Regions from separate parts of the Microbacterium sp. Se5.02b genome, predicted to be linked through region 1. Evidence: predicted binding sites of a transcription regulator. Region 1 holds the regulator's gene; each other region holds the start of a gene.

What was found. Region 1 encodes LexA, which represses DNA repair genes until DNA is damaged. Its sites were predicted from a motif close to TCGAACANNTGTTCGA; they were not measured.
Region 2: the regulator LexA is predicted to act here: its motif matches at 6,188-6,203, upstream of K1X59_RS13725 (HNH endonuclease signature motif containing protein).
Region 3: the regulator LexA is predicted to act here: its motif matches at 7,215-7,230, upstream of K1X59_RS01445 (HNH endonuclease signature motif containing protein).

The regions. Positions count from the first base shown of each region.
Region 1 covers NZ_CP080491.1:2,651,491-2,661,464, reverse strand. Annotated here, with positions in the region: gene K1X59_RS13165 (DUF2510 domain-containing protein) at 1-151, opposite strand, end outside; gene ftsE (cell division ATP-binding protein FtsE) at 336-1,439, shown strand; gene ftsX (permease-like cell division protein FtsX) at 1,436-2,350, shown strand; gene smpB (SsrA-binding protein SmpB) at 2,414-2,890, shown strand; gene K1X59_RS13145 (prolyl oligopeptidase family serine peptidase) at 2,901-4,391, opposite strand; gene K1X59_RS13140 (methylenetetrahydrofolate reductase) at 4,955-5,902, shown strand; partial or broken gene metE (5-methyltetrahydropteroyltriglutamate--homocysteine S-methyltransferase) at 5,924-8,231, shown strand; gene lexA (transcriptional repressor LexA) at 8,298-8,984, opposite strand; gene K1X59_RS13125 (LysM peptidoglycan-binding domain-containing protein) at 9,272-9,640, shown strand; partial or broken gene K1X59_RS13120 (histidinol-phosphate transaminase) at 9,695-9,974, shown strand, end outside.
Region 2 covers NZ_CP080491.1:2,770,121-2,780,094, reverse strand. Annotated here, with positions in the region: partial or broken gene K1X59_RS22915 (LacI family DNA-binding transcriptional regulator) at 1-303, shown strand, start outside; gene mmsA (multiple monosaccharide ABC transporter ATP-binding protein) at 562-2,082, shown strand; gene mmsB (multiple monosaccharide ABC transporter permease) at 2,079-3,452, shown strand; gene K1X59_RS13730 (sugar-binding protein) at 3,512-4,630, shown strand; gene K1X59_RS13725 (HNH endonuclease signature motif containing protein) at 4,767-6,158, opposite strand; gene K1X59_RS13720 (alpha/beta fold hydrolase) at 6,262-6,981, shown strand; gene K1X59_RS13715 (spermine synthase) at 7,002-7,910, opposite strand; gene K1X59_RS13710 (ABC-F family ATP-binding cassette domain-containing protein) at 8,021-9,859, shown strand; gene K1X59_RS13705 (dihydrofolate reductase family protein) at 9,840-9,974, opposite strand, start outside.
Region 3 covers NZ_CP080491.1:281,032-291,005, reverse strand. Annotated here, with positions in the region: gene K1X59_RS01475 (BCCT family transporter) at 1-753, opposite strand, end outside; gene K1X59_RS01470 (AarF/ABC1/UbiB kinase family protein) at 796-2,496, opposite strand; gene K1X59_RS01465 (PadR family transcriptional regulator) at 2,542-3,174, opposite strand; gene K1X59_RS01460 (glycosyltransferase) at 3,304-4,929, shown strand; gene K1X59_RS01455 (DUF2975 domain-containing protein) at 5,105-5,593, shown strand; gene K1X59_RS01450 (helix-turn-helix transcriptional regulator) at 5,593-5,802, shown strand; gene K1X59_RS01445 (HNH endonuclease signature motif containing protein) at 5,856-7,184, opposite strand; partial or broken gene panB (3-methyl-2-oxobutanoate hydroxymethyltransferase) at 7,311-8,194, opposite strand; gene panD (aspartate 1-decarboxylase) at 8,191-8,583, opposite strand; gene panC (pantoate--beta-alanine ligase) at 8,583-9,560, opposite strand; gene K1X59_RS01425 (Rossmann-like and DUF2520 domain-containing protein) at 9,557-9,974, opposite strand, start outside.

The sequences.
Region 1 (9,974 bases):
CGTCGATCGCGTGCGTCTCCGAGGCGGCCGCCGGGGTCTGGTCTGCGGGCGCTGCAGCGTCCGGTGCGAAGTGCTCGGTCCACTGCTGGCCGTCCCACCACCGCTGGCGTCCGGAGCCGTCGTCGTACCAACCTGCAGGTGTCGTGGTCATGATTCCCCCGTCGAAGATGTCCGGCCGCACACTGGTGCGCCCGCACCATCATGTATAGCAGTGGGATGTGACGAGACAGGGGGCGTGCGGCGACGATCACGCGCTGCGGAATCCTCGACGCGGACGAGCCGTGCGGGGTGTCGCTCGCGGTGAGCCGGAGGGCCGCGCTTAGGCTCGAAGCGCCATGATTCGGTTCGAGAACGTCACGAAGCGCTACCGCGGGACGTCGAAGCCCGCCCTCTCCGGCGTCGACTTCGAGGTGCAGCGCGGGGAGTTCGTCTTCCTCGTCGGAGCGTCCGGCTCCGGCAAATCCTCCTGTCTGCGCCTCATCCTGCGCGAAGACGTGCCCACATCGGGTCGCGTCGCCGTCCTCGGTCGGGACCTGCGCGCGCTGGCGAACCGCAAGGTGCCGTACTTCCGGCGCCACATCGGCTCGGTGTTCCAGGACTTCCGGCTGCTCCCGTCCAAGACCGTCTTCCAGAACGTCGCGTTCACGCTGCAGGTCACCGGCTCCTCCCGCGGCTTCATCCAGCAGGCGGTGCCCGAGGCTCTCGCTCTCGTGGGCCTCGACGGCAAGCAGAAGCGCATGCCGCACGAACTCTCCGGCGGCGAGCAGCAGCGCGTCGCGATCGCCCGCGCGCTGGTGAACCGTCCGCAGGTGCTCCTCGCCGACGAGCCGACCGGCAACCTCGACCCCGCGACCTCCGTCGACATCATGCAGCTGCTCGCGCGCATCAACGCGGGAGGGACGACGGTGTTGATGGCGACCCACGAGGCAGGCTTCGTCGACCAGATGCAGCGTCGCGTGATCGAGCTGCGCGACGGCGAGATGGTGCGCGACGAGGTGCACGGCGGGTACGGAGACACCTCCAACATCCCGCGGCTCGTGCCGGAGGAGGTGCGCGGGGCCGCCGCGGCCGCCGCTCTCACCGCCGTCCAGGAGGTGCAGCGCCAGACCGCCGACCTCTCGGTCGTCCGCGCCGCCCTCGCCGAGGAACTCAGCATGCAGCGCAAGGCTGCTGCGGCCGGTGAGCGCGCGACCGACGACCCGGGCACCGCGCCGACTCCCGCTCCTTCGCAGACCGTCGAACCGCCCGAGCAGTCGCCGGCGACAGACGGCGCCTCGCCCGCGAACGTCGTGGAACCGCCCGAGGCGACACCTCCGGCTGTGGTCCGCCCCCGCACCCACCCCATCACGCTGCCGACCATCGACGTCGCAGAGCTCGGGGTCGCGGACCGTCTCGGCCTCTCCGACGAAGACGACGAGGAAGTGGGCCCGACCTCATGAGATTCGGTCTCATCCTGACCGAGGCCCTCGGCGGGCTCCGGCGCAACATCTCGATGGTGATCTCCGTCATCCTCGTCACCTTCGTGTCGCTGACGTTCGTCGGTGCGGCGATCCTGATGCAGGCGCAGATCGGCGTGATGCGCGGGTACTGGGCGGAGCGCGCGCAGGTCGCCGTGTACATGTGCTCGTCGGTGTCCGAATCCGACACCTGCATCGACGGCGCGGCCAGCGAGGAACAGGTCGCCGCCGTCCGCGCACAGCTCGAAGGCGATGCCCTCGCGCCCCTCATCAGCTCCATGACCTTCGACACGAAGGAGGAGACGTACGCCAAGCTCGTCGCCCAGCTCGGCGAGGACCAGGCGAGCGTGCTCACCCCGGATCAGGCGTTCGAGGTGTTCTTCGTCACGATGAAGGACCCCGGTCAGTCGCAGGTGCTCGCGGAGGCCTTCAGCGGACAGGCGGGCGTCGAGCAGGTCAAGGACCAGCTGCAGTATCTCGAGCCCCTGTTCTCTGCGCTCACCGTGGCGACCTATATCGCGGTCGGAATCGCGGTGCTCATGCTCATCGCCGCCACACTGCTCATCGGCACGACCATCCGATTGTCGGCGTATGCGAGACGCAAGGAGATCGGCATCATGCGCCTGGTCGGCGCATCGAACCGCTTCATCCAGACGCCGTTCGTCCTCGAGGGCGTGTTCGCCGCATTCCTCGGATCGGCTCTCGCCAGTGCCGCGGTCGTGGCCGGCATGCACTTCGGGGTCGACGGCTACCTGAGGGGACGGGTCCCGTTCATCACGACCTGGGTGACGATGCAGGACGCGGTGCTCGTCGTGCCCGTGCTGATCGGCATCGGCGTCGTGCTCGCCGCGCTGTCCGCCGGGTTCGCGATCCGGCGCTGGCTCCGCACCTGATAGCCTGAAAGGCTGCTCGACCGGAAAGATCGGCCGAGCTCGTCACGGCAACAGGAGAGCATCATGCCCAGGGAACGCGGAGAGAAGGTCGTCGCGACCAATCGTCGCGCACGTCACGACTACACGATCGAGAAGTCGTACGAGGCGGGGATGGTACTCACCGGCACCGAGGTCAAGTCGCTGCGCCAGGGCCGCGCGAACCTCAGCGACGGGTACGCGTTCGTCAAGGGCAACGAGGTCTTCCTCGACGCCGTGCACATCCCGGAGTACTCCCAGGGACACTGGACGAACCACTCGGCCAAGCGCATCCGCAAGCTCCTGCTGCACCGCGAGGAGATCGCGAAGATCGCGCACGCCGTCTCGGCGGGCGGATACACGCTCATCCCGATGAAGCTCTACTTCTCCGACGGCCGCGCGAAGGTCGAGATCGCCCTCGCCAAGGGCAAGCGCGAGTACGACAAGCGCCAGACCCTGCGTGAGCGTCAGGACACCCGCGAGGCCGAGCGCGCCATGCGCCTGCGCAACCGCGTGGGGGAGTAGCGCGAGGTCGTCACAGGCGCGGTTCGAAGCCGAACACGCGTCCGAGGAAGGTCAGTTCCCGTTCGAGCGCATCGATGATGTTCTCGGCGCTGCGGAAGCCGTGACCCTCGGTCGGATACAGGACGTACTCGTGATCGATGCCACGGGCGACGAGGGCGTCGCGGATGGCCTCGGACTGCGTCGGCGGCACCACGCGGTCTTCTCCGCCCTGCAGCAGGAGCACCGGCACGGCGATCCGGTCGACGTGGGTCAGTGGCGATCTCTCGATGTACACGTGCTCGTACGAGGGCAGCGGTCCGACCAGGCCGTCGAGGTACGACGCTTCGAAGTCGTGGGTCTCCGCCGCCAGCATCCGCAGGTCTGCCACGCCGTAGCGGCTCATCCCGGCAGCGAATGCGCCGCCGCGCACCAAGGCCGACAGCACGGTCCATCCGCCGGCTGAGCCACCGCGGATGGCGATGCGTGCGGCGTCGGCGAGCCCCGCATCCGCGAGCCCGCGGGCGGCGGCGATCACGTCGTCGACGTCGACGACGCCCCACTGCCCGTCCAACCGCTCTCGGTAGTCGCGGCCGTAGCCGGTCGAACCGCCGTAGTTCACGTCGAGCACCCCGACGCCGCGGCTCGTGTAGAAGGCGATGGTCGTCGAGGATGCGCCGGTGACGTGCGCGGTCGGTCCGCCGTGCACCAGCACGACGTACGGGGGCAGCTCGTCATCCGGCGCTTGGGCCCCGGGGTTCGCGGGTGGATAGGCGAAGGCATGCACGGTGCCGTGCGGGCCCTCGACCTCGATCGGCAGGGCGCGGGGCATCCACTCCGGCTCGACGGGCTCACCGCCGCGCACTGCGACGACCTCCCCGGAGTCGACGTCGACGCACCAGAGACCTGGCGCGACGACGGAGCCGTTGCCGGAGAGGAGGACGCGCGTGCCGTCGACGTCGTCCACGCTCACGTGGCCGTCGGCGGGGACATCGAGAGGACGGGCCGCACCATCGGGATCGATCACGACCACCGCGTCGCGGCCGTTCGTGCGGACGGCGACGATCCGTCCGTCGTCCAGCAGCTGGTACCAGCGGTTCCCGAGGACCCAGAGCCCGTAGCCGGTGTCGGCGTCGACAGCCGCGAACGGCTCAGGATCCGCCGTCGCTCCGTTCCCGTCGATCGCGACGCGGTGCAGGGCCCACCGGCCACTCGGGTCGTCGGCGAACAGAAGCTCCGCATCCGTCCGCCACTCGGGCTGCAGTGCCGCGTGCGAGGGGATCGTGCGGGCTTCTCCGCCTGCGAGTGCCGCGACGCGCACCTGGGCGGATTCCCACGGCATGCGACCGCGATCCCAGGCCACCCACGCGACCCGCTCGCCGTCGGGGGAGAGCGCGGGGTGGGCGAAGAACCCGTCGCCCTCGGAGACCACACGGATCGCCGAAGCGTCTTCGGCGGCCGAGCCGTCGAGCGGGATCTCGACGATCGCGCGAGTGTGCGGCTCTGTCGACAGGTCTTCGCGCACGGCGAGGAGGTGGCCGCCCTGAAGGCGCAGCCCCCGTGCGAGGGGCCGGGAGATGTGAGCGGAACGGGCTCTGCCCCGGCGTGAGCCGCCACACGCGCTGATCGCCCGCATCCACGAAGTACAGGCCGCCGACCGCATCGCTCGTCCAGGCGCCGCCTCCGTACTCATGCACCCGGGATCGCGCGCTCCACGGTGCGGGGAGGATCTCCGCACCGGACGAGCTCCGCACCGTGACCCGACCCTTCTCGGACGGGACGGACTCGCCCCACCAGATCTCGGAACCGACGAAGCGGGCGCCGTCGATCCGAGGGGAGGAGGCGGCGACGGACGCGGCGGAGAAGGGCGAGGACCAGGAACCGTACGGGGACGACATGCCTCGAGCCTATGCGGCGATGACACACGACGTCACACACGTGCACGGACCCTCCGCCGTGTTCTAGGTTTCTGGAAACGCACCGGTTCGCCCCGGAGCGTGGAGCGACAGCCGAGCCCGGCACCCGCCCGCGAACGACGCCATCTGTGTCGTGCGCGGTCCCCGGCCCGCCTTGTCCCCAGGAGAGAAGATGTCTTCCGAGACTGAGACCTCAGGCACCCCTCGAGTGCCCTTCTCCTTCGAGCTCTACCCTCCGCGTTCGGAGTCGAGCGAGGAGGCGCTGCACGAGACCGTGCTGCGCCTCGCCGCAGCAGGACCCGACTTCCTCTCCGTCACCTACGGCGCCGGCGGTTCGACGGGCGGCCGCTCGCTCGACGTGCTGCGCTTCATCAGGGAGCGCACGGATGTCGAACCGCTCGCGCACCTGACCTGCGTCGGCAACACCTATGCGGGCGCGGCGACGCTCATCCGCGAGTTCCTCGACGCCGGCATCCTCAGCTTCCTCGCCCTGCGCGGCGATCCGCCGGTCGGCCAGACCGAGGGGTACCTCGGCGACCTCGAGAGCGCGGCTCAACTCGTGCAGCTGATCGACCGCGTGCAGGCGGAGCGGGCTCCCTACGAGGAGTCCCCGGTGCCGGGCTTCCCCCGTGCGGCGCGCGTCGATCCGCGGCGCAAGGTGAACATCGCGGTCGCCGCGTTCCCCAAGGGGCACCCGCGCGCGACGCACCGGACGCAGGATGTCGAGGCCCTCCTCGCCAAGCAGGCCGCGGGTGCGACCTTCGCGATCACGCAGCTGTTCTTCCACCCCGACGACTACCTCGCATTCGTCGAGCGCGCTCGTGCCGCCGGGGTGTCGATCCCGATCCTGCCCGGCATCATGCCGATCACCTCGCCCGCCCGTCTGAAGCGCGTGCTCGAACTCACCGGAGAAGACCTCCCGAGCGAACTCGCGATCGCGCTCGACGTCGAGCCGACGGCGCAGGGCCGTCGCGAGATCGGGATCGAATGGGCCGCCCGGCTCGCCCGCGACGTCGTGGCCGGAGGCGCGCCGGGCGTGCATCTCTACGCGTTCAACCAGCACGAGACCGTCCTCACCGTCCTCGCAGAAGCCGGCATCCTCCCGGCTCTGCGCCACTGAGCCCCGCCGAAAGGAAACACCATGACCGCATTCCCTGAGGGCACCGTCCTCGGTTACCCCGTATCGGCCGTCGCCGCGAGCTCAAGAAGGCCGTCGAGGCGTTCTGGGCGGGTCGCATCGACGAGCAGGAGTTGGAGCGCACCTCCGCCGAGCTGCGTGCGGCGACACGCGACCGTCTCGCTGCCCTCGGGCTCGGACGCGACGACTCGGCCATCCCGGAGTCGTTCTCGTACTACGACCAGGTGCTCGACGCCGCCGTCACCGTCGGCGCGATCCCTGCGCGCTTCGAGAGCCTGCGTGCTGCAGACGGCACCGTCGGTCTCGCCGCGTACTTCACGATCGCCCGCGGCGAGGGGGACCGCGCGCCGCTCGAGATGACGAAGTGGTTCGACTCGAACTACCACTACCTGGTGCCCGAGATCGGTCCGGAGACCGTGTTCTCGCTCTCCAGCGAACGGCTTGTCGGGGAGGTCGCCGAGGGCATCGCCGCCGGCTTCGTGACCCGCCCGGTGGTCGTCGGTCCGGTGACGCTGCTCGCGCTCGCGAAGGCGTCCGACGATGCCCCGGAGGGCTTCGACCCGCTCTCGCGTCTCGAGGATGTGCTCCCCGTGTACGTCGAACTGCTCGCGAAGCTCCGCGCCGCAGGCGCGGAGTGGGTGCAGCTGGACGAGCCGGCGCTCGTGAGCGAGTCCCTTCCCGCGGACGTCGCGCAGCTGTCGGAGGCGGCCGCGCGAGCGCTGGCTGTGCTCGGCGGTGCGAGCGATCGCCCGTCGATCCTGGTCGCCGCTCCGTACGCCGAGCTCGGCGCGGTGTTCCCGGTGCTCGCGGCAGCGCCGGTCGAAGCCATCGCCGTCGACCTCGTGCGCGGGGGCGTTCCCGCCGCGGCGGCCGGCCTCGAGGGCAAGACCCTCGTCGGCGGCGTCGTCGACGGACACAACATCTGGCGCGGTGACCTCGCGAAGGCCTTCGGTGCGCTCGAAGAACTCCGCGCGCTCGGTGCGCCCGTCGCGGCAGCCACATCGACCTCGCTGCTGCACGTGCCCCACGATGTCGCGGACGAGTCGCAGCTCGACGCCCGATTGGTCTCCTGGCTGGCCTTCGCCGATCAGAAGGTCGAGCAGGTCGGTGTTCTCGCCCGTGGCCTCGTGGCGGGACGAGGCGCGATCGCCGCAGAGCTCGATGCGGCGTCCGCAGCACTCGCGGACCGCCTCACCGCCCCTGGCGTCCGTGACGGTGCCGTGCGTCAGCGCGCGCTGGGGGAAGCTGACTTCTCCCGCGTCTCGTACGAGGAGCGCGAGGTCGCGCAGGAGGCGCTGGGTCTTCCCGCGCTGCCCCTGACGACGATCGGCTCGTTCCCGCAGACCGGCGACATCCGTCGGGCCCGCGCGCGCTTCACGCGGGGGAGATCCCGGCAGAGGACTATGACGACTTCCTGCGCCGCGAGGTCGCCAGTGTCGTCTCGCTGCAGGAGGACCTCGGTCTCGACGTGCTGGTGCACGGCGAGCCCGAGCGCAACGACATGGTGCAGTACTTCGCCGAGAACCTCGACGGTTTCGCAGTCACGGAGAACGGCTGGGTGCAGTCCTACGGCTCCCGTGCCACGCGTCCCTCCATCCTGTGGGGCGACGTCTCGCGGCCGGCGCCGATCACGGTCGACTGGTCGACCTATGCGCAGTCGTTGACGACGAAGCACATGAAGGGCATGCTCACGGGACCCGTGACGATCCTCGCGTGGTCGTTCGTGCGCGATGACCAGCCGCTGGGCGAGACCGCGAACCAGGTGGCCTTGGCGCTGCGCGACGAGATCACCGATCTCGAGAGGGCCGGCATCGCGATCATCCAGGTCGACGAGCCCGCGTTGCGCGAGCTCCTGCCCCTGAAGAAGGCAGACCAGCCGGCGTACCTCGACTGGTCGGTGGCATCGTTCCGCCTCGCCACGGGCGGTGCTGCCGCCGGCACACAGGTGCACACCCACCTGTGTTACTCCGAGTTCGGCGTCGTGATCGATGCGATCCGCGCCCTGGATGCCGACGTGACCTCGATCGAGGCGGCACGCAGCCGGATGGAGGTCGTCGCCGACATCGCGGAGGTCGGCTTCGACCACGGCATCGGGCCCGGCGTGTACGACATCCACTCGCCGCGGGTGCCTACTGTCGAGGAGGTCGAGTCACTCCTGCGCCGGGCGGTCGAGGAGATCCCGACCCGTCAGCTCTGGGTGAACCCGGACTGCGGCCTGAAGACCCGTGGATACGACGAGACGACCGCGTCTCTGCGCAACATCGTTGAGGCGACCCGTCGCGTGCGTGAGGACGTGAACGTCACGGCCTGATCCGCCCGTACCGCGCGAAGGCCCTCCCGGATTCCGGGAGGGCCTTCGTCGTGAAGCGGCGGAGCGTCAGACGGCGCGGAGCACGGCCACGACCTTGCCCAGCACCACGGATTCGTCGCCGAGGATCGGTTCGAAGGAGGAGTTGCGGGGGAGGAGCCAGGTGTGGCCGTCGCGACGGCGGAGCACCTTGACCGTGGCCTCGCCGTCGAGCATGGCGGCGACGATCTCGCCGTTCTCCGCATTGTTCTGCGACCGAACGACCACCCAGTCGCCGTCGCAGATCGCGGCATCGATCATGGACTCGCCCGACACCTTGAGCATGAACAGGTCTCCCTTGCCGACGAGCTGGCGCGGGAGGGGGAAGATCTCCTCGACCTGCTGGTCCGCCGTGATCGGCACGCCGGCCGCGATCCGGCCGACCAGGGGGACGAGGGCGGCGTCTCCGACGGGAGTCGCCACATCGGCCGGGTTCTCACCGCTCGCCCCTGGGAGGTCGATCAGGACCTCCATGGCCCGCGTCTTGCCGGGGTCGCGGCGCAGGTAGCCGCTCAACTCGAGCTGCCCGAGCTGGTGCGTGACGCTCGAGAGGGACTTGAGGCCGACGGCGTCGCCGATCTCGCGCATGCTCGGCGGATAGCCGTGGTGCGCGATGGAGTTCTGGATGACCTCGAGGATCGCCATCTGCTTCGGGCTCAGGCTCTTGCGACGGCGCGTCCGCGGTGCCTCCGACTCGGGGGCCGAGTTCTCGCTCATGGTGCTCCTTAAGTGCGGTGATCCGACGTCGCTCTTCGAATGTCGGAGGCCCGTGGTGGGGTGTTCTTGTCGAAACCGTATCCGAGAATCGGCGCGATCTGGAAGATCTGTTCGAGCGTGTCGCCCGAAAAGCGGAGGTGGTTTCGAAGAATACTTGACAGATGTTCGAACTCGAAGATATCTTCGGTACGTAGCTTCGCATTCACGGCTCCCGGCCGAGTCGGGAATGCGAACGCTACGCCAACTTCCCCGAGGCTCCGGCCGAGGGACAGGCTAAGGAGCACGACATGAGCAGCATCAGCTTCAGCACCGCAGCGGTCATCCCGGCGCAGGCCCGACCGGCCACGCGACTCCGACTGACGGCGCGTGGACGTGGCGTGCTGCTCGCTCTCGCCTCCCTTCCTCTGGCCGCCGGCATCGCGTTCGCGGCACTCAGCGGGGGCAGCGCCGCCGCCTCCGGGGCGGATACGGCGGTCGCCGCGGTCGAGACCGTGACGGTCATGCCGGGAGACACCCTCTGGTCGATCGCCACCGCTGTCGCTCCGAACTCCGACCCCCGAGACGTCATCGGCGAGATCAGCCGCATGAACCTGCTGCGCAGCGGTGGACTCCAGGTCGGCCAGGAGCTCGCGATCCCGGCGGAGTACACGAACTGAAGCCTCGCGGGAGGCGACGCGACGTTTCGTCATCCGCACGACCAGCCGCTTAACATGGGGAGGGTGACCTTCTCCCTCAATGATCTTCCTCTTCGTGATGATCTTCGCGGTCTGACGCCCTACGGTGCACCGCAGGCGCCCCTCCCGATCGCGTTGAACGTGAACGAGAACACGCATCCGATCCCGGATGCCGTCGCGAGCGACATCCTCGACGACATCGCGGTGGCGATCCACGAGGTCAACCGGTACCCCGACCGGGAGTTCACGGCACTCCGGGAGGCCTTCGCCGAGTATCTGGGGCACGGCCTCTCCGCGGACCAGATCTGGGCGGGCA
Region 2 (9,974 bases), 120 kb from region 1:
CTCTCGCTGCGACGCGACTTCACCGCGGTGTTCGCGGCGAACGACCTCATGGCGATCGGCCTGATGCACGGCTTCCGTGATTCGGGAGTGCGGGTGCCGCATGACGTGAGCGTGATCGGCTTCGACGACATCCCGGTGGCGGCCCACGTGGCGCCGACGCTCAGCACCGTGCATCAGGACTTCCCCGAGTTGGGGCGCCGTGCGGTGCGCATCCTGCTCGCCCAGATCCGCGGCGAGGATGCGCCGGAGTTCGGCCCGCTTCAGACCCTGCTGCGGGCGCGCGAATCCGCCGCGATGCGCTGAGGCGTCCTCGCGCCTCGGCGACCGGTCGAGGGTGTCGAATCCTTTCGATCCTTGCTGTTGCCTGGAGGCCCGGGATCACGCGGATCCCGGCCGTGTCACGGTAGGGATTCGAAATGCCGGCGCCGACTTGACAGAGGTCGCCTCGAAGACGACGATGTACCAATGTGAACGGTCACATCGAAGGTGACCGCACGTCGCGAGGAAAGATCCGTGAGCACTACAGCAACGTTGCCGACCGTGTCAGGCCCGATCCTGGAGATGCGCAGCATCACCAAGGAGTTCCCGGGTGTCAAGGCGCTCGCCGACGTCTCCATCACCGTCCGGGCCGGCGAGATCCACGCGATCTGCGGCGAGAACGGCGCCGGGAAGTCGACCCTCATGAAGGTCCTCTCCGGGGTGTACCCGTACGGGACCTACGAGGGGGAGATCCTGCTCTACGGCGAGGAGCAGCGCTTCAAGGACATCGTCGCCAGCGAGCAGGCGGGTATCGCGATCATCCACCAGGAGCTCGCCCTGATCCCCGAGCTCTCCGTGACGGAGAACATCTTCCTCGGCAACGAGATCCAGCGTGGCGGACGCATCGACTGGCAGGCCCAGAAGGAACGCACGATCGAGCTGCTGGCCCGTGTCGGGCTGAACGAAGACCCCGACGCGCAGATCAAGACCCTCGGGGTCGGCAAGCAGCAGTTGATCGAGATCGCCAAGGCGCTCAACAAAGACGTCAAGCTGCTGATCCTCGACGAGCCGACCGCGGCGCTGAACGAGAACGACTCGCAGCACCTGCTCGACCTGATCCTCGGCCTCAAGGCCAAGGGCATCGCATCGATCATGATCAGCCACAAGCTCAACGAGATCGAGCAGATCGCCGACGAGATCACGATCATCCGCGACGGACGCACGGTCGAGACGCTCGACATCTCGCGCGGTGAGATCAACGAAGACCGCATCATCCGCGGCATGGTCGGTCGCTCGCTCGAGAGCCGGTACCCCGACCGCACGCCCGAGATCGGCGACGTGTTCTTCGAGGTCAAGGACTGGTGGGTGCAGCATCCGACCGTCGCGGAGCGCATGGTCGTCAAGGGCTCGAGCATCGACGTCCGTCGCGGCGAGGTCGTCGGCATCGCCGGGCTCATGGGCGCGGGGCGCACCGAGTTCGCGATGAGCATCTTCGGCCGGTCGTACGGCACGTTCCTGTCGGGCACGATGATCAAGGACGGTCAGGAGATCGCTCTCCACGACGTGTCGGCGGCCATCAAGCACGGGCTCGCCTACGTGAGCGAAGACCGCAAGGTGCTCGGGCTCAATCTGCTCGACACCATCAAGCGGTCGATCGTCGCCGCGAAGCTCTCGAAGATCGCGAGGCGCGGCGTGGTCGACGCCCGCGAGGAGTTCTCGGTGGCCGAGCGCTATCGCAAGGCGCTGCGCATCAAGACGCCCTCGGTCGAGGAGGGCGTCGGCAAGCTGTCCGGCGGAAACCAGCAGAAGGTCGTGCTGGCGAAGTGGATGTTCACCGACCCCGACCTGCTGATCCTCGATGAGCCGACGCGCGGCATCGACGTGGGCGCCAAGTACGAGATCTACGCGATCATCAACGAGCTCGCGGCGCAGGGCAAGGGCGTCATCGTCATCTCCAGCGAGCTCCCCGAGCTCCTGGGCATCTCCGACCGCATCTACACCGTCTTCGAAGGTCGGGTCACCGACTGCATCCCGGCCGACCAGGCGACGCCCGAGGACCTCATGCGCAGCATGACCTCCACGAACCAGAAAGCATCCGCATGACCACCGACACCACCGCAACGAAGCGCGGCTTCCACTTCAAGGACATCACGAAGATGTTCGGGGGCGGCCAGTCGACCCTCCGCCAGTTCGGCATCCTCGGCAGCCTCGTCGTGATCCTGGTCGTCTTCCAGGTCCTCACCTGGATCGTCAAGGGCACCGGCCTGACGCTCTCGTCCGGCAACCTGATCAACGTCGTCAACCAGTACTCGTACATCCTGATCCTCGCGATCGGCATGGTGATGGTCATCATCATGGGTCACATCGACCTCTCGGTCGGCTCGGTCGCCGCGTTCACAGGCATCGTGGTGGCGAAGGCGATGGCCGACTGGAACCTCCCCTGGCCGCTCGGCGTGCTCCTCGGCCTCGGGGTCGGTGTTCTCGTCGGAGCCTGGCAGGGGTTCTGGGTCGCCTATGTCGGGGTTCCCGCGTTCATCGTGACACTCGCAGGCATGCTGTTCTTCCGCGGCGCGAACCAGTGGGTCGGAGACTCGCAGTCGGTCCCCGTGCCCGAGGGCTTCAAGGTGATCGGCGCGGGGTATCTGCCTGAGCTGTCGTTCATCCCCGTGCCCTTCAACGTGCTCACCATGGTCCTCGCGCTCGTCGGAGCCCTGTGGATCGTGTTCTGGGAGATCCGCACCCGCCGCATCCAGCGCAAGATGGGCGCGGACATGGCGCCGCTGTGGGTGAGCGTCACCAAGGTCGTGCTCATCTCCGCCGTCATCCTCATCGCGGGATGGCTCTTCGCGACGGGCCGTGAGGGCACCAGCTTCCCGATCTCGGGCGTCATCCTGCTCGCCCTCGTGATCCTGTACTCCTTCATCACGAACAACACCGTGTTCGGCCGCCACATCTACGCGGTCGGCGGCAACCGGCAGGCTGCGCGCCTGTCGGGCGTGAAGGACCGCTGGGTCGACTTCTTCGTGATGATGAACATGTCGGTCCTCGCCTCGCTCGCCGGCATGATCTACGTCGCCAGGGCCACGGCATCGGGGCCGCAGGACGGCAACGGGTGGGAGCTCGACGCGATCGCCTCGGTGTTCATCGGCGGCGCCGCCGTCTCCGGCGGCATCGGAACCGTGATCGGGTCGATCATCGGTGGTCTCGTGATGGCGTTCCTCAACAACGGCCTCGCGCTGCTGGGCGCGGGCGCCGACGTGGTCTCGATGATCAAGGGTCTCGTGCTGCTGTTCGCCGTCGGCGTCGACGTGTGGAACAAGCAGCAGGGGCGCCCGTCGATCATCGGCTTCCTGACGCGCCGGTTCGGAAGCAAGCAGGATCCGGCGACCGACACGTTCGATCCGACCAAGGCGAACTACCCCACCAGTCAGAAGTACGAAGCCCCCGCCGTCGAAGAGACGCGCGGAAAGTAGGGGTCGACTCGCGTGCCGCACGCGTGACGAGACCTTCACACACCAGAGAAAGAGATCACATGAAGAAGATTCTTCTGTCGGCGACAGCGCTTGTCGTCGCGGGCGCCTTCGCCCTCACCGGCTGCTCTTCGGAGCGCGGCGGTGACACCGGATCCGGAGCGGGGGAGGAGACCGCCAAGGGCTTCGCCGCCGATGCCACGATCGGTGTCGCCCTTCCCGACAAGACCTCGGAGAACTGGGTCCTCGCCGGTCAGCTGTTCACGGATGGTCTCGAGAAGGCCGGCTTCAAGGCCGACGTGCAGTACGCGCCGGCCAGCAACACGGTCGCCGAGCAGCAGAACCAGATCCAGGCGATGGTCACCGGTGGAGCCAAGGTCATCATCATCGGCGCGAAGGACGGCAAGCAGCTCGCGACCCAGGTCGAAGCCGCCCATGACGCCGGTGTCGCCGTCATCGCCTACGACCGTCTGATCGAGAACACGAAGGCGGTGGACTACTACGTCGCGTTCGACAACTTCGAGGTCGGAAAGCTCCAGGGGCAGGCGCTGCTCGACGGGCTCGCCGAGCGTGCAGGACATGAGGCTCCGTACAACATCGAGCTGTTCTCCGGTTCGCCGGACGACGCGAACTCGGCCGTGTTCTTCAACGGCGCCATGGAGGTGTTGCAGCCGAAGATCGACGACGGCACGCTCAAGGTCGTCTCCGGTCAGACCGAGATCTCGCAGACCGCGACCGAGGGGTGGAAGCCCGAGAACGCACAGCGCCGCATGGACTCGATCCTCACGTCGACGTACGGCTCGGAGGCGCTCGACGGCGTCCTCTCCCCGAACGACACGCTCGCTCGCGCGATCATCACGTCGGTGCAGGGCGCGGGCAAGGATGTCCCGGTCGTCACGGGTCAGGACTCCGAGGTCGAGTCGGTCAAGTCGATCATGGAGGGCATCCAGTACTCCACGATCAACAAGGACACCACGCTGCTCGTGGAGCAGGCCATCAAGATGGTCGGCCAGCTGCAGAAGGGTGAAGAGGTCGACGTCAACGACACCGAGCAGTACGACAACGGCGTCAAGGTCGTTCCCTCCTACCTGCTGCCTCCGGTCATCGTCACCAAGGAGAACGCGGCCGAGGCCTACGCCAACGTCCCGAGCCTCCTCGAGATCGTGAAGTCGTACGAGTAAGCGGCCACGCCGCAGTCGTCCTCACGGACATGCGAACCGTCCGGGCCTTCGGGTCCGGGCGGTTCGTCGTCTCTCGGCAGGGCGGTTCGTCGCGACCCACGGACGGCGCACCGCGCACCGGGGAACGGCCCTGGTCTCAGAACGGCGTCAGCGCCGGTTCCACGCTCGCCGGGGCCGCGGTGAACGTCACCGTGTTCTGCGGTGGCGGCCGGTCGATGTAGGTGCGCCCGGTCGGACCCGTCCACTCCAGCACTCCGCCGGGGCGCTGGTCGACGTGCCAGGGGGAGTGGTGCTTGAGCATGTGATGTCGGCGGCAGAAGGCGGAGAGGTTCGTGTCCGACGTCGCCCCACCGGTCGAGGCGGCGTGATTGTGATCGAGGTCGCATTTCCGCGCCGCGATCCCGCACCCCGGGAACCGGCAGCGCTGATCCCGCGCGCGCAGATGTCGCCGCAGCTGCTCGCTCGGACGGTAACGGTCGACCGCGAGCAGCGCGCCGGAGATCGGATGCGTCAGCACCCGATCCCACCCGACAGCAGAACCGGCGAGTGTGCGGGCGGTCAGCGCGTCGATCGGCACCGTGCCGTCGAGCTCGGCCGGGGGTGTCGATGCCGAGGAACCCGCTGCCGAGGAACCCGCTGCCGAGGAACCCGATGCCGAGGTGTCGTCGTCCATCAACGTCAGCACCGGCACCGTGACCTCGACCCTGGCGCGGATCTCGCCCAGCAGGCTCTCCGTGGTCTCGTGACCCGCGGGCGCGCCGGTGAGCGCGAGGTCGACCAGGAGATCTGCGCGGAGCTGATCCACCGTGCGTCCATCGACGGGTCCACCGTCGTCCGTGCCGGAAACACCATCCGTGGCGGCATCCCTCGACGCTCGGGTGCTCTCCTCCTGCACCGCATGCGCCATCTGCGACAACCGGTCGAACATGCCGTGCAGCAGCACCGCGGGACCTCGCGCCCCGAGTTCGGCCATCCCGTCGTCGAGATCCTTCACCCACACGCGCCGCAACTCACGGGCATCGCGATGGCGCTCGGTGATGCTGCGCTCCTGGAACCGTTCCGCGATGCGCCGCGCCATCCGCCGCAGCCTGTTGGGCGACTCGTGCACGGCGAGCTCGACCACCTCGGCGGCGTAGGCGGCACGGTCGGTGTCGTCGTCGAGATGTGCTCCCGCCTCGACGATCACCCGCGCGTGCGCGGCGGTGATCCTCCCCTCGCCCTGTGCCTGCCACACGGTGGGGAACCGCTCCACCAGCCAGGAGGCCTCCGCCATCCGGCGCTCGATCGTGCGGTCGCTCACATGCTGCGCCGCACCGATCTCGGCCGCCACCGTGCGGATCGCCATGTCGCCGTGATCGGGATGCGCCGCCGCACGCGCGATGTCGACGGCGAGGCGCCCCGCCATCGCGAGCATGCCGTCGCGGGCCGCGTGCATGCTGCTCAGCGTCGCCTCCGCGGCCTCCAACGACGCGACCAGATCGGCGAGCATCGCCAGCTGGGCGTCGGTCGCGTCGAGCAGTGCGGTCATGACGACAGTCCATCACAGGCCACCGACATTCGAAGAAAGCTTCGAGGAGATCTCCGCTGCGAGATCGTCACGAAACGGTAACGACCGTGATTGACTGAACCGGATGCTCCTCCACGCACTCGATATCGGCGAAGGCCCCCGCACGGCCGTCCTGCTCCACGGCCTCATGGGTTCGAGCGAGAGCTGGTGGCGCGTCGTCCCGCGCCTCGTGGACCGCGGTCGTCGGGTGATCGCGCTCGACCTCCCCGGTCATGGCCTCTCGCCCCGGGATCCGGAGCTCACGATCGAGCGGGCGGCGTCGGCCGTCGTGGACACGGTGCGCGTTCTGGCTCCCGGCGGGCCGGTCGACGCCATCGGCCACTCGTACGGGGCCACGGTGCTGGCTGCGGCCGCGGAGCAGCTGCGCCCCGACCTCGCGGTCTATGTCGACGCCGCGCTCGTCCTCGCCGGGGGCGCCGACAGACACGCGCTCACGGCCGCGTACGCGCAGGATCGGCTCCTGCGGATGTCGCCGGACGGACTCAGAGCGACCCGACCGTTCTCCTCGGAGAGGGATGCCGAGGTGGAGGCACGTGCGGCCGCGCGCTTCGACCCGGCGACCTCGGCATCCGTCTCCTGCGGTCCAGACCAGGCGTGGGAGGCGGTGCCGGGGTCGATCGTGATCCGCGCCGATCCGAGCGCCTGGGTCACCGATCAGGATGCGCGTCGGTTCGAGCAGGGCGGGGTCGAGGTGCGCAGCGTCCCCGGCGCCGCACACACGATCTGGTACAGCCACTTCGACGAGTTCACCGCGTCGCTCCCCGAGATGTTCGGCGGGCGCTGACTCCGCCGCCCCGCGAAGTTCTAGTCCCAGAGCGGGTCGTCGGGGTCGGGGGAGTCCGTGCCGTCGGCGTCGGTCATGATGCGTGCTCCGGCGAACCATGACGTCAGACCGTCGGCGTGGAGCATGTGCGGTCTCGGTGTGCCGAGAAGGTCGGGGGTCGTCACGACGTCCAGCGGGTCATCGCTCGCGAAGATCACGACGTTGCCGAGCGGACCCTCGTCATCGTCCGGTTCCGCGTCGAGGACGACGGCGACGTGGGTGAAGACGGAGTTCAGGGTGGCCGCCTGTCGCCGCGAGTACTCGAACGGATGCCCGTCGAGCAGATTCACGGCCACGACTCCGTCTGCGGCGGCGCGTGCGGCGACCCGGCGGTAGAACTCCTGGCTGGCCACACGGTGTCGGATGACGGCGGCATCCCAGAGATCGACGACGGTGAAGCGCGCATCCACCCACTCGGTGTCGACCGCGGTGCGCCCGACCGCCGCGGCGCCGAGCGTGGGGGTCGGGGATGCCGGCATCGACGACAGGGACCCGTCTGGAAGCTCCGCATCGGCGACCGCTCGCGCATCGCCGAAGATGACTCGCAGATCGGCGGTGGCAGGCAGGGGCAGCGCGGCGATCACCGCTTCGTACAGAGCAGGCTCGAACTCGACCACGAGCTGCGGCGATCCGGTTCGCGTGGCCTCGACGTAGCGTGCCAGCGTGAGCGCTCCGGCTCCCAGATGCACCGTGAAAAGCGGAGCGCCGGGCTCGGCCGCAGCATCGATCGCCCTGGCGATGTGCCGGATGTAGGCGTAGTCGAGTGCGGTGGGATCGGTCATCGAGACGACCGACTGCGGGATTCCGTCGACGCTGAGTTCGTAGCGACCGGGTCGCTTCCGCGACTGCACCAGCTTCGCCTCGCGGCCGTCGAGCATGAGCGAGAACATCCGGCGATTCCTTGGCACCCGTCGATCTTAGGTCGGGCAGTGCCGGTCGGAGTCCGCCTGCCGCGGAACCGGCCGTCGCGCCCGTCATCCCCGACTACCCTTGAGGGAACATGGCACATCTTCTGGGGGCTGAAGCCCTGCACCTCGAATATCCGACCAGAGTCGTCTTCGACTCCGTGACCCTGGGAATCGAGGAGGGTGACCGCATCGGCATCGTCGGCCGCAACGGCGACGGCAAGTCCAGCCTCCTCGGGATGCTCGCCGGCATCAAAGAGCCCAACTCCGGCCGCGTCACGGTGCGGGGCGGCACGCGCATCGGAGTCCTCGACCAGGCAGACACCCTTCCCGACGACCTGACGATCAGCGCCGCCGTCGTCGGCGACACCCCGGAGTACGAGTGGGCGGGAGACGCGCGCATCCGCGACGTGATCGACGGACTCCTCACCGATCTGCCGTGGGATGCCGAGATCGGCTCGCTCAGCGGTGGCCAGCGGCGACGCGTCTCCCTCGCCAAGCTGCTCACCGGCGACTGGGACGTCATCGCCCTCGACGAGCCGACGAACCACCTCGACGTCGAGGCGATCACGTGGCTCGCCGCGCACCTCAAGAAGCGCTGGTCGCCGAACTCGGGCGCCCTCATGGTCGTCACCCACGACCGGTGGTTCCTCGACGAGATCTGCACTGAGACGTGGGAGGTGCACGACCGCATCGTCGAGCCCTTCGAGGGCGGCTACGCGGCGTACATCCTGCAGCGCGTCGAACGCGATCGGATGGCCGCCGCCACCGAGGCGAAGCGTCAGAACCTCGCCAAGAAGGAGCTCGCGTGGCTCCGGCGCGGCGCGCCGGCGCGCACGGCCAAGCCCAAGTTCCGCATCGACGCGGCGAACGAGCTCATCGCCGACGTGCCGGAGATCCGCGACACGGTGTCGCTGCAGTCCCTCGCCGTCTCGCGCCTCGGCAAGGACGTGGTGGATCTGCTCGACGTCGGAGTGACCTACCCCACCGCGGACGGAGGCGAGAAGGTCGTCCTCAAGGACGTCGAATGGCGCATCGCGCCGGGGGAGCGCACGGGCATCCTTGGGGTGAACGGCGCAGGCAAGTCCACGCTGCTCGGGCTCATCGCCGGCACCGTGGAACCGACAGTGGGGCGTGTCAAGCGCGGCACGACCGTGAACGTGAAGACCCTGACGCAGCGTCTCGACGAGCTCGACCAGTACTGGAAGGACCCGGTGCGGGTGGTCATCTCCGGCCTGCGCACCTCGTACACCCTCGGCGCCGGCTCCAAGGCGCAGGACCTCACGCCAGGGCAGCTGCTCGAACGCCTCGGCTTCTCGTCGGCGCAGCTGTCGACGCCGGTCAAAGACCTCTCGGGTGGGCAGCAGCGCCGTCTGCAGCTGCTCCTCGTCCTTCTGGAACAGCCGAACGTGCTGATCCTCGACGAGCCCACGAACGACATGGACACCGACATGTTGGCCGCGATCGAGGACCTGCTCGACTCCTGGTCGGGCACGCTGCTGGTGGTCAGCCATGACCGCTACTTCCTGGAGCGGGTCACCGACCAGCAGTACGCGATCCTTCCCGGTCCGGACGGCGCTGGCCACCTGCGCCACCTTCCCGGCGGGGTGGACGAGTACCTGCGCCTGCGGGAGCGGCAGGACGCCGCGACCCCGAAGCAGACCGCGACCGCTGCGGCGACGGCGACATCGAGCGCGGCCGCCAAGGGCCTGGACGGTGCCGCCCTGCGCGCGGCGCAGAAAGAGGTGTCGGCCCTCGAGCGACGCATCCAGAAGCTCACCCAGCAGGTCAACGCCGCCAAGAGCGCCCTCGCCGATCACGACCAGTCGGACTATGAAGGACTGGGCGAGCGGATGAAGAAGATCGGCGAGCAGCAGGCCGAGATCGAAGAGCTGGAGCTGCGCTGGTTCGAACTCACCGAGGAGATCGGCTGACCCGGTAGCGAAGGTGCGTGGTGCTCGGCGAAGGCTCCGCTTCTCGCAGCTCGAGGACCACCCGCTTCGGGTCCACACCGTCGAAGAGGCGGATGCCGCGGCCGAACAGCACCGG
Region 3 (9,974 bases), 1.7 Mb from region 1:
CTCGCCGAGCAGGGGAGCGAAGATCGAGGAGATCAACGGGGTGCGCCCTCGGCGGAAGGCGCCGTAGGCGATGGCACCGCCGACCAGCGCGTAGAACGACCACGCCTGCGGACCCCAGTGGTAGAGCACCTGCGCCTGAGCGGTGTGCATGGCCTCGAGGGTGTTCGCCTCGACCGTGCCGGGCGGCGGGGTCTCGAAGAACGTCAGCGGCTCGGCGGCGCCCCAGAACACGAGGCCGATACCCATCCCGGCGGCGAAGAGCATCGAGATCCACGAGAACATCGAGAACTGCGGCTCTTCGTCGTCGCGACCGAGGGGGATGCGCCCATACCGGCTGAAGCCGACGAACAGCATGAACACCAGGACGATCGTGGCGATCGTCGTGAAGAAGAACCCGAAGTACTCGACCACCCAGCCGAGGACGGCAGACGTGGTGCCCGAGAGGTTGTCGCCGGCGAGGACTCCCCACGCGATGAAGGCCACGACGAGTGTGAGCGCGATCCCGAACACGAGCGGGTCGGTGCGGTACGTGCGGCCGGTCTCTTCGACCGAGACGCCGGGCACGAGCGCCGGATGCACGCTGCGCGGGGGGACGGCCGCGATGTCGCGGACGATCTTCTTCGCGGCCTCGGTGGCTTTGGCCGGAAGGCGGTTCACGCCTGTTCGCGCGTCGGTCCCCACGGCATCCGTGCGGGGGCGCGGAGGGTTCTTTCCTGCGGAGCGTGCGTCGGGCTTCTCGTCAGGGGTCTCCATGGGAGACCATCCTGTCACGCGATATGCCGCAGCGTGCCGTGACTAGCGCGGGCGGCGGCCGACCCCCGCGAACAGCGAGTGCAGCAGGGGGAGCACCGACACGCAGATCAGGGTGATGCCCAGCGGCGGCAGGGAGGGGACGAGCAGCGCCCCGCCGATGAGCATCGCGGCGAACAGCACCCCCGAGGCGATGCGGCGGGCGATGCCCTCGAGCCGGTCGAGGCGGCGCTCCAGACGCGAGGTGTCGAACGAGACGTTCCCGTCGTCGATGCGCGTGATGATGTCGTCGATGCGGCCGGGCAGGCGCCAGGTCGTGTTCATGGTGCCCATCGCCTGACGGGTGAACGCCTGCACGATGGTGCCGCCCTCGTCGCGCAGCAGACGGCCGGCGTACGGCTCCGCGGCATCCCACACGTTGAACGTGGGGTCGAGTCCGCTGCACATCCCCGACGTCAACGACACCGCCCGGATGAGCAGCAGCATGTTCTCGGGCAGCTGCAGCGGGAGCGAGCGCACCATGTCGCCGAACTCCTCCGCGAAGTCGCGGAACTCGCGGGGGTCGACCTTGCTGAGCTCGGCGAAGCCCATGCCGCCGAACCGGGCGAAGAGCGTCGTCAGGGCGCGTTCGAGCTCGGCAGTGTCGGCGGAGGGCAGCAGCACACCGATCTCCTGCGCGGCCGCGACGAGGCCTCGGCTGTCGCGGCCGGCCACCGCGATCAGGAGTGTGCGCAGGCCGCCGCGCAGGCTGTCGGGGATCTCGGCCATCATGCCGAAGTCGATGAACGTGAGGCGGAAGTTCCGTCCTCCCCTGTCCGCGGGCGAGGGCGCCGGGGTCACGAAGATGTTCCCGGGATGCGGGTCGGCGTGCACGAAGCTGTGCGTGAACACCTGGTCGAACATGACCTCGGCGAACACCGCGGCGACCTCGGACGGATCGATGCCCGCCGCCCGCAACGCCTCGGTGTCGTTGATCTTGATGGCCGTGACGTCCGACAGGGTGAGCACCCGGCGGGTCGAGCGCTCCCACACGATCTCCGGGGTGTCCACGCGAGGGTCGTCGGCGAAGTTCTCGCGGAACCGCTCCGCGCTCGCGGCCTCGTGCAGGTAGTCGATCTCCTCGAGGCTGGTCGCGGCGAACTCCTCGACGAGCGCAGGAGCATCCACGCGGTCGGCCACGATCCGCACGCGGGTCAGCCACCGGGCGACACGGCGCAGCGCAGCGAGGTCGACCGCCACGATCTCGTCGATCCCCGGACGCTGCACCTTCACCACGACCTCGTCCAAGCCGGTGTCTGCGGCGTCGAGCGCGGAGAGCCTGGCCCGGTGCACCTGCCCGAGGGAGGCGGCCGCGACCGGAGTGTCGTCGAACCAGGCGTAGGCGCGTTCGAGCGGGATGCCGAGTTCGGCTTCGGCGAGCGCGCGGATCGCCGGGGTCGGCACGGCGGGGACCTCGTCCTGAAGCCCCTCGAGTTCCTTCGTGATCTCGGGCGGCAGCACGTCGAGGCGCGACGACATGAACTGTCCGACCTTGATCATGAGACCGCCGAGCTCGACGGCGAGGAGGTGGAAGCGACGCGCGAACCTCTGCATCCGCGGCCCGCGGGTGCGCTCGGAGATCCCGCTCATCCCGAAGCGCGGGAGGACGAGTTCGAACCACCAGATCTTGACGAACTCACGCCCCGCGAACGACAGGATGCGGCGGTACCTGGCGCGGTGCACGCCCTGTGCCGCAGCATCCGTCATCGCGTGGTCCTCTCGCAGACCCCCATCCGATGCCGCACTGCGCGGTCAGTCCTGCGCGAGGATCGAGTACAGCCTACGGCGGGCCTCGTCGAGGATCTCGATGGTCTGCTGCACCTGCTCGGGCGAACCGCTCCGACCGACCTGGGCCGCTGCCGCTGCGAGGTCGACGCCGGCCTTGGGGAGGGCGCTGAAGCGGGCGTTGTCACGGTTGCCGTCCTTGCCGGACGACTCCCAGGGCGCCGGCGCCTCGGTGGTCTCGTCGGCGACCGCGCGGCCGGCCTCGGTGAGCGAGTAGGTCTTGCGGCCGTTCTGCTCCTCGGCCTCGATGAGCCCTTCGTCGGCGAGCAGCTGCAGCGTCGGGTACACGGAGCCGGCGCTCGGCTTCCAGGTGCCGCCGCTGCGCTCGGCGATCTCGTTGATGATCTGGTAGCCGTGCATCGGCTTCTCGGCGAGCAGCGACAGCACGGCCGTGCGGACATCGCCGCGGGCCATGCGGGAGCCGCCGGAGGGGCGCGATTCGAACGACTTGCGCAGCTGGTCCATGGCCTCGAAGATCGCGGATGCCGGACCGCCGGGGCCTGTGCCGAACCCGGATCCGCCGAAGAGGCCGCCGGGGCCGCCGTTGCTCCCGGAGCCGCTGTTGCCGCCGAACGGGTTGGAGGGGAATGCGTTGTTCATGATGACCTCCCAGTCGCGAACGATACTCAACGATATATCGTTAACCCTGAGGGTGGGGTGGGAGTTTCACACGCCCGGGCGCAGCGCAAGCCCGATGGCACCCACAGGAAACAGTGTTTAGCTCGAGCGATGTCAGCTTCGGGGGAGAACAATGCGCTGCCGGCAGACGGCTTGCGAGTGAGCGTGGTCGTCCCGGTCTTCCGGCCCGGTCCGTCTTTCGATGCGTTGATCGCGTCGCTCGATCGTCAGAGCCTTGCACCCGCCGCGTTCGAGGTGCTGCTGTGCGATGACGGGTCGGGCGAGCCGACGGGCGCGCGTCTGGCAGAGGTCGCCCGCACGCGCCCGAACGTGCGGGTGCTGTCGCTTCCGCATTCCGGGTGGCCAGGGATGCCCCGCAACCACGGGGTCGACGCCGCCCGGGGGACGTACGTGCAGTTCGTCGACCAGGACGACTATCTGTTCGACACCGCGCTCGAGGCGCTGTGCGACTACGCGGATGCGAACGCGTCCGACGTCGTCGTCGGCAAGGAGGTCGGGATCGGTCGCCCCCTTCCGAGCCGCATCTTCCGCCACGACATCCCCGACGCGAAGCTCGGCACCGATCCGCTGCTCGAGATGCTCACGCCGCACAAGCTGTTCCGCACAGCCTTCCTCCGCGAGAACGGCATCCGCTTCCCTGAGGGACGAGTGCGGCTGGAGGATCACCTGTTCGTCATGCAGGCGTATTTCGCGGCGTCGACGATCTCGGTTCTCGCGAGCGTGCCCTGCTACGCGTGGGTCAAGGAGCCGGGCAGCGCGAGCTCTGCGCGCATCGACCCCGAGACGTACTTCCCGCACCTCGAGACGGTGCTCGATGTCGTCGAGGCGCACACGGAGCCTGGCCGGCTGCGCGACCGACTGCTCCGACACTGGTTCCGCGGGAAGATCTTGAAGCGGGTCGCGGGTCGGCGGATGGTGAAGTATCCCGACGACTATCGCGAACGGCTGCTCGACGTGGTCACACCGCTGGTGCAGAGGCGCTTCGGGCCCGGGGTCGACAGCGGTCTCGGTTTCCCGAACCGGATCCGTGCCGCGCTGCTCCGCGCGGATCGTCGAGCGGATCTCGTGGCCCTGGCGGGGTTCGAGGCGGGGCTGACCTGTCGGGCCGTGGTGACGGCGGCGCGCTGGTCGCGGGGCGGAGGCCTGTATCTGACACTGCGGGTCGACATCACGCACGACGGTCGGGAGGCCCTGGTGCTCGAGACGGTCGTCACCGACGCGTCGGGTACCGCTTCGAGCGCGAGCGGGCAGAAGAAGTCGACCCGCCTCACGTCGCTGCCGCTGTCGTCGGTCGACGGTCTGCCCGCAGACCTCCTGGTCGTCGATCGCGAGCTTCGCAACGATCGGGTGGACGTGTTCCTCCGGGAGGAGACCGGCGATGATCGCCACCTCGCCGGTCGTCGACCCCGCGACCTCGCCGCGGTGGCCGTATCGATCGACCCGCTGAAGGTGTTCGACGCGCAGGACGACTCCCGCGGCGGTCGCCTCATCGTGAAAGTGCGTCGTGCGGGCTGGACGTTCGAGGTTCCGCTCCACGCCGAACCCGCGACTCTCGCACGTCTCGGTCGCTCTCCGATGCTGGCCGGGCGCCCGTGCGCGCTCGTGGCGGCGGACGATGGCGTCGTGGAACTGCGCCGGGAGTGGCCGAGTGGTCGGATGAAGGATGCTGCCGGCCGTGCCATCCGTCGACTGCGCAAGGCCGTCCGCCGACGCTGACCGCGGCGCCTCCTCGGCACTCCAGCGGCGCCTCCCCGGCACTTCGGCGGCACTCCAGCGGCACTCCAGCGGCATTTCGGCGGCATTTCGGCGGCGTCGAGATCGCGTGTCCTCCGCTTGCCTGATCGAACGATTAACGATAGATTCCTGCTGTTCTTCGACGAAAGGCGGGGTCATGAGCAGAGTGACGATCGTGGTGCTGCGGATCGTGATCGCGGTCGCGCTGCTGGGGTCGCTGGTGGTGCAGGCGCTCATCGTGCCGCTGCTGTGGCTGGATCTCGCTCAGGAGGAGCTGTGGGGCCGGATCGCGCTGGTGTCGATCGTCGTGCTCGGGGTCGGCACGCTGCAGGTGTTCGGGGTCTGTGTGTGGCTGCTGCTGACGAAGGTGCGGCGGGGATCGATCTTCTCCGAGTCGTCGTTCCGGTACGTCGATGTGATCATCGGGGCGATCCTCGTGGCGGCGGCACTCACCTGGATCCTCGCGGCACTGCTCGCTCCGGGTTCGGCCGCGCCGGGTCTCGTCGCATTGATCGGCGGCGCGGGGGTCGTGCTCGCCGGGGTGGCGCTGCTCGTCGTCGTGATGAAGGCCCTGCTGCGTCAGGCGATCGACCGCGATGCCGAGGCGCGGTCGCTTCGCTCCGAGCTCGACGATGAGGTGATCTGATGCCGGTCGTGGTCGACATCGACGTGATGATGGCGCGGAGGAAGATGAGCGTCGGCGAGCTGGCCGACCGGATCGGCATCACGCCGACCAATCTCGCCGTCTTGAAGAACGGCCGAGCGAAGGCGGTGCGGTTCACGACTCTCGACGCGCTGTGCGCCGTGCTGGAGTGTCAACCGGGTGATCTGTTGCGGTGGGAGCCCGACGCCTGAGGCTCGGCCGCACGGAGCGCCGAGCATCACCCACCGACCCCCGACAGCGGTCGTCAGGCCGCGATGTCGAAGCGTGCGCGACCACCGAGCCGTGGCTTCTGCGCGGGGTCGACGTATCGGGGCGGCACGAACCACACCCGCGGCCCTTCGATCCGGATGTCCCACCCGTTGTCGTGGATCCGGTGATGACAGGTCTCGCAGAGAAGCACTCCGTTCGAGAGATCGGTCGGCCCGTGATCTCGTCTCCACCAGCGGACGTGATGCGCTTTCGTCATCTCGGGCGGTAGACCGCACATGGCGCAGCCACCGTCTCTCTCGACCAGAGCGAGGCGTTGAGCTCGCGTGAAGAGCCGCTTCTCCCGACCCCAGTCGAGGATCTCGCTCGCCCCTCCGAGTACGCACGGGATCACTCCGCCCCCGGCTGCCATCCGTCGTGCCGCTCCCACGCTCACCGGCTGGTCGAGGCCGTCGACCGTGGCCGACCCGTGGCCTGACTCCAGTTCCTCCATCCGGATCCGCACGACCACCGTGGCGCCCGCCAGAGGAACGCGCTGCTCGCAGCCGAGCACGTGTCCGCAGAAGACGGCCAGAGCATCCGCCTGGATCATGGGCACGGAGCGCCGGTCGGCATCGGGTGATGCACCGTCGGGGGCGTCCTGGCGCGCGGCGAAGGCTGCCGTGACGTATCCGCGAATCGCGGTCACGATCGGAGCCGCGGTCTCCGCGTCGAGCTGTGCGTTCAGGTGCACCATCCCGTCGCGTTCGAAGAGCGTGAGGGAACGGCGTGCGCGCTGCTCTTCCGATCTCGGCTCGACACCGTCGGGGTCGAGCCACGCCTCGGCGCGGACGATGAGTTTGCGGACGTCGTCGAGCGCCAATCCTTCCGCGGCCTCGGTGAGCATCCGCTCCCCCGCGGCGATGCGCTCGGCTCCGGCCGCGATGCGACACCTCTCGAGCAGAGCGATGATGAGGGCCGCCGCCTGTGCACTGAGCACACCCGCGCCGAGCGCCTCTCGAACGACGGGGTAGCGCGCAGGGAGGCGTGATCCGATCAGGTCGGTGCGCGGCGCCGTGGCCTCGCCCACCTTCACCAACCGGAGAGCGTCGCCGGTCGACACTCCGGTCGTCGCGGCGATGAGCTTGGCAGGGGTGCGGAACCCCTGCTGCTTGGCCAGGCTCTCCGGGCCGAGCTCGGGGCGCGATTCATGGGTGATGCCCGCAGCCACGTCGACGTGCACCGCATCGAGCCGACGCTGCAGCGCGCCGATCGCATCGTTGACGGCGATCAGCTGCTCACGAGAGAGATCGGTCGCCTCATCGGCGCCGGCCCAGGCCGCGTCGAGGTGAGCCATCGCCTCGTGCAACCCGGTCAGTGTGGACATGCTTCATGGTATCGCGGCGGCACCTCAGTATAGAAACTTTCTTCGAATCAAATACCGAGATTCCGCACGAATAGGCCTGGCGTGCTCGGAAAGCTCCCTGCACAATTTCACACAGATTCGAAGTTATCAACGACTCTGGGAGTCGCCGACAGCCAACAGCTCCCGCAGCCGGTCGGACTCCCCTGCCGCCATCGCATAGCCGTGCTCAGGAGCCGGGTACACACCCTCACGGACCTCGGTCGCATATGCCTCGACGCCCGCGACCGCTGCCGCGCGCAGTTCGGCGTAGCGCTTCACGAACTTGGCCGCTCCCCGTCGTAGAGCCCGAGCAGGTCGTGGAACACGAGCACCTGCCCGTCGGCATCCGCTCCGGCGCCGATGCCGATCACCGGGATGTCGAGGCGCGACACCAGGACCTCCGTCACTTCGGAGGGGATCGCCTCGACGACGAGCATCGAGCACCCGGCCTCCTGCAGGGCGACGGCGTCGTCGATCACGGCGAGCGCGGCGTCAGCGGTGCGGCCCTGCGCCCGGTAGCCGCCGAGCGCCGTGGCCGTCTGCGGGGTGAGGCCCACGTGTCCGACCACGGGGATGCCGGCCTGCACCAGGGCCCGCGCCCGGTCGACGGTCGTGCCGCCGCGCTCGATCTTCACGAGATCGCAGCCCGCCTCCTTGACGAAGCGCTGCGCCGTCGCGATGGCCAGCTCGTCCGACGCCTCGTACGATCCGAACGGCAGGTCGCCGACGAGCAGCGGCCTCGTCAGCCCACGCCGCACCGCCCTGGTGAGCATGAGCATCTCGTCGATCGTTACCGGCACGGTGCTCTCATACCCCAGCACGGTCATGGCGGCCGAGTCGCCCACCAGCACGACGTCGACGCCAGCCGCCTCGACGATCTGCGCGCCGGGGTGATCGTACGCGGTGACCATGACGATGGGCTCGCCGGCGTCTTTCTTCGCGGCGAGCGCGGCGAGTGTCACGCGCTTCGCCGTGGTGGCATGGGCGCTCATGCGCGGGCCTCCGTCAACAGGCGATCGACGGCGTCGTCGACCTGGATGATCGCGTTGCCGCGGTCCACGTGCACGACGACAGGCTCGTAGCTCGCGAGGTCGTCGCGCGAGTAGTCGGCGTACGAGATGACGATGATCGTGTCTCCGGTGTGGACGAGGCGTGCGGCGGCGCCGTTGACCTGGACGACACCGGAGCCCCGCTCGCCGACGAGCGTGTACGTCTCGAAGCGGGCGCCGTTGTCGACGTCGACGACGTGCACCTGCTCGTGCGGGAGGATGTCGGCGGCCTCGAGCAGGATGGGGTCGATCGTGATCGAGCCGACGTAGTTCAGGTCGCTGTCGGTGATGGTCGCGCGGTGGATCTTCGACTTGAGCATGGTGCGTCGCATCAGGCATCGCCCTCCGGGTCGGTGGCTCTCGGGTCGGTGGCTCTCGGGTCGGTGGCTCTCGGGTCGGTGGCGCTCGGGTCGGTGGCTCTCGGGCTTGCGATGTCACTCGGCTCGGAGGTGGACGCTGTGTCGACAGGGGAGAGGAGGTGGTTGTCGATCAGGCGCGCAGCTCCGACGTGCGCCGCGACGGCGAGCAGTGCATCACTGTCGACACGGGCGAGCGGCCGCAGCGTCTCGGCATCCCGCAGCTCGAGGTACTCGGGGTCGATCCCCGCCTCCCCCAGCACCCGGCGGGCGGCCGAGAGGATGCTGCCGGCATCCCGCGCGCCTGCCGCGAACACGTCGGTGGCGGCGTCGAGGGCGCGGTTGAGAGCCGTGGCCTGCGCGCGCGCGTCCTGGTCGAGGTAGACGTTCCGCGAACTCATGGCGAGCCCGTCGGTCTCGCGCACGATCGGGCAGGCGACGATCCGCACGTCGAGGTCGAGGTCGCGCACGGCGCGGCGGACCACGAGCACCTGCTGCGCATCCTTCTGCCCGAAGTACGCCGCATCCGGACGGACGATCCCCAACAGCTTCGTGACGACCGTGGCGACCCCGTCGAAGTGGTGCGCGCCGCGGCTCGCACCGTCGAGCACGTCGGTCAGCCCCGCGACGTGGATGGTGGTGGCGAACCCGTCGGGGTACATCTCGGATGCCGTGGGCGCGAAGAGGATGTCGACACCCGCGGCCGCGGCGAGCCTGGCGTCGCGGTCTTCATCACGCGGGTAGGAGCCGAGGTCCTCGTTCGCACCGAACTGGGTCGGGTTGACGAAGAGCGAGACGACCACGAGGTCGGATGCGGCGCGCGCCTCGCGCATCAGGGAGAGGTGCCCGTCGTGGAACGCGCCCATCGTGGGGACGAGGCCGACGGCCGCGCCCTCACGCCGGGCGTGACCGACGGCCGCTCGCATCTCGGGGATCGTGCGGAGGATTCTCATGCCGGGGACTCCTTCGACTCCGCGGTCGTCGTGTCGGGAGAAGGGACGGATGTCGGTTCGAACGGAGGGGTTTCTCCCGGCATCCGCGCGTCCTCCCGACGTCCGTGCCCGGTCTTCGGCGTGCGGGAGGCGATCGTCCGTGTGGTGGCGGCGAGGGCGTCGAACGGGTCCTGCAGCCCGAGTTCTGCGGCGGCCGACCTCTGGCGGGCGACCGTCTGCGCGTCGCCGCGGGCGATCGGCCCGGTCAGAGCCTGCTGAGCGCCGAGGCTCGTCCAGTTCTCGACGGTGCGACCGACGAGCGGGGCGAGAATATCGCGAGCCTCGCCCTCGGGGATGCCGGCGGCCGAAGCGAGCTGCTCGGCCGCATCGAGCACCGTGAGGACGAAGTTCGACGCGAACGACGCGGCCGCGTGA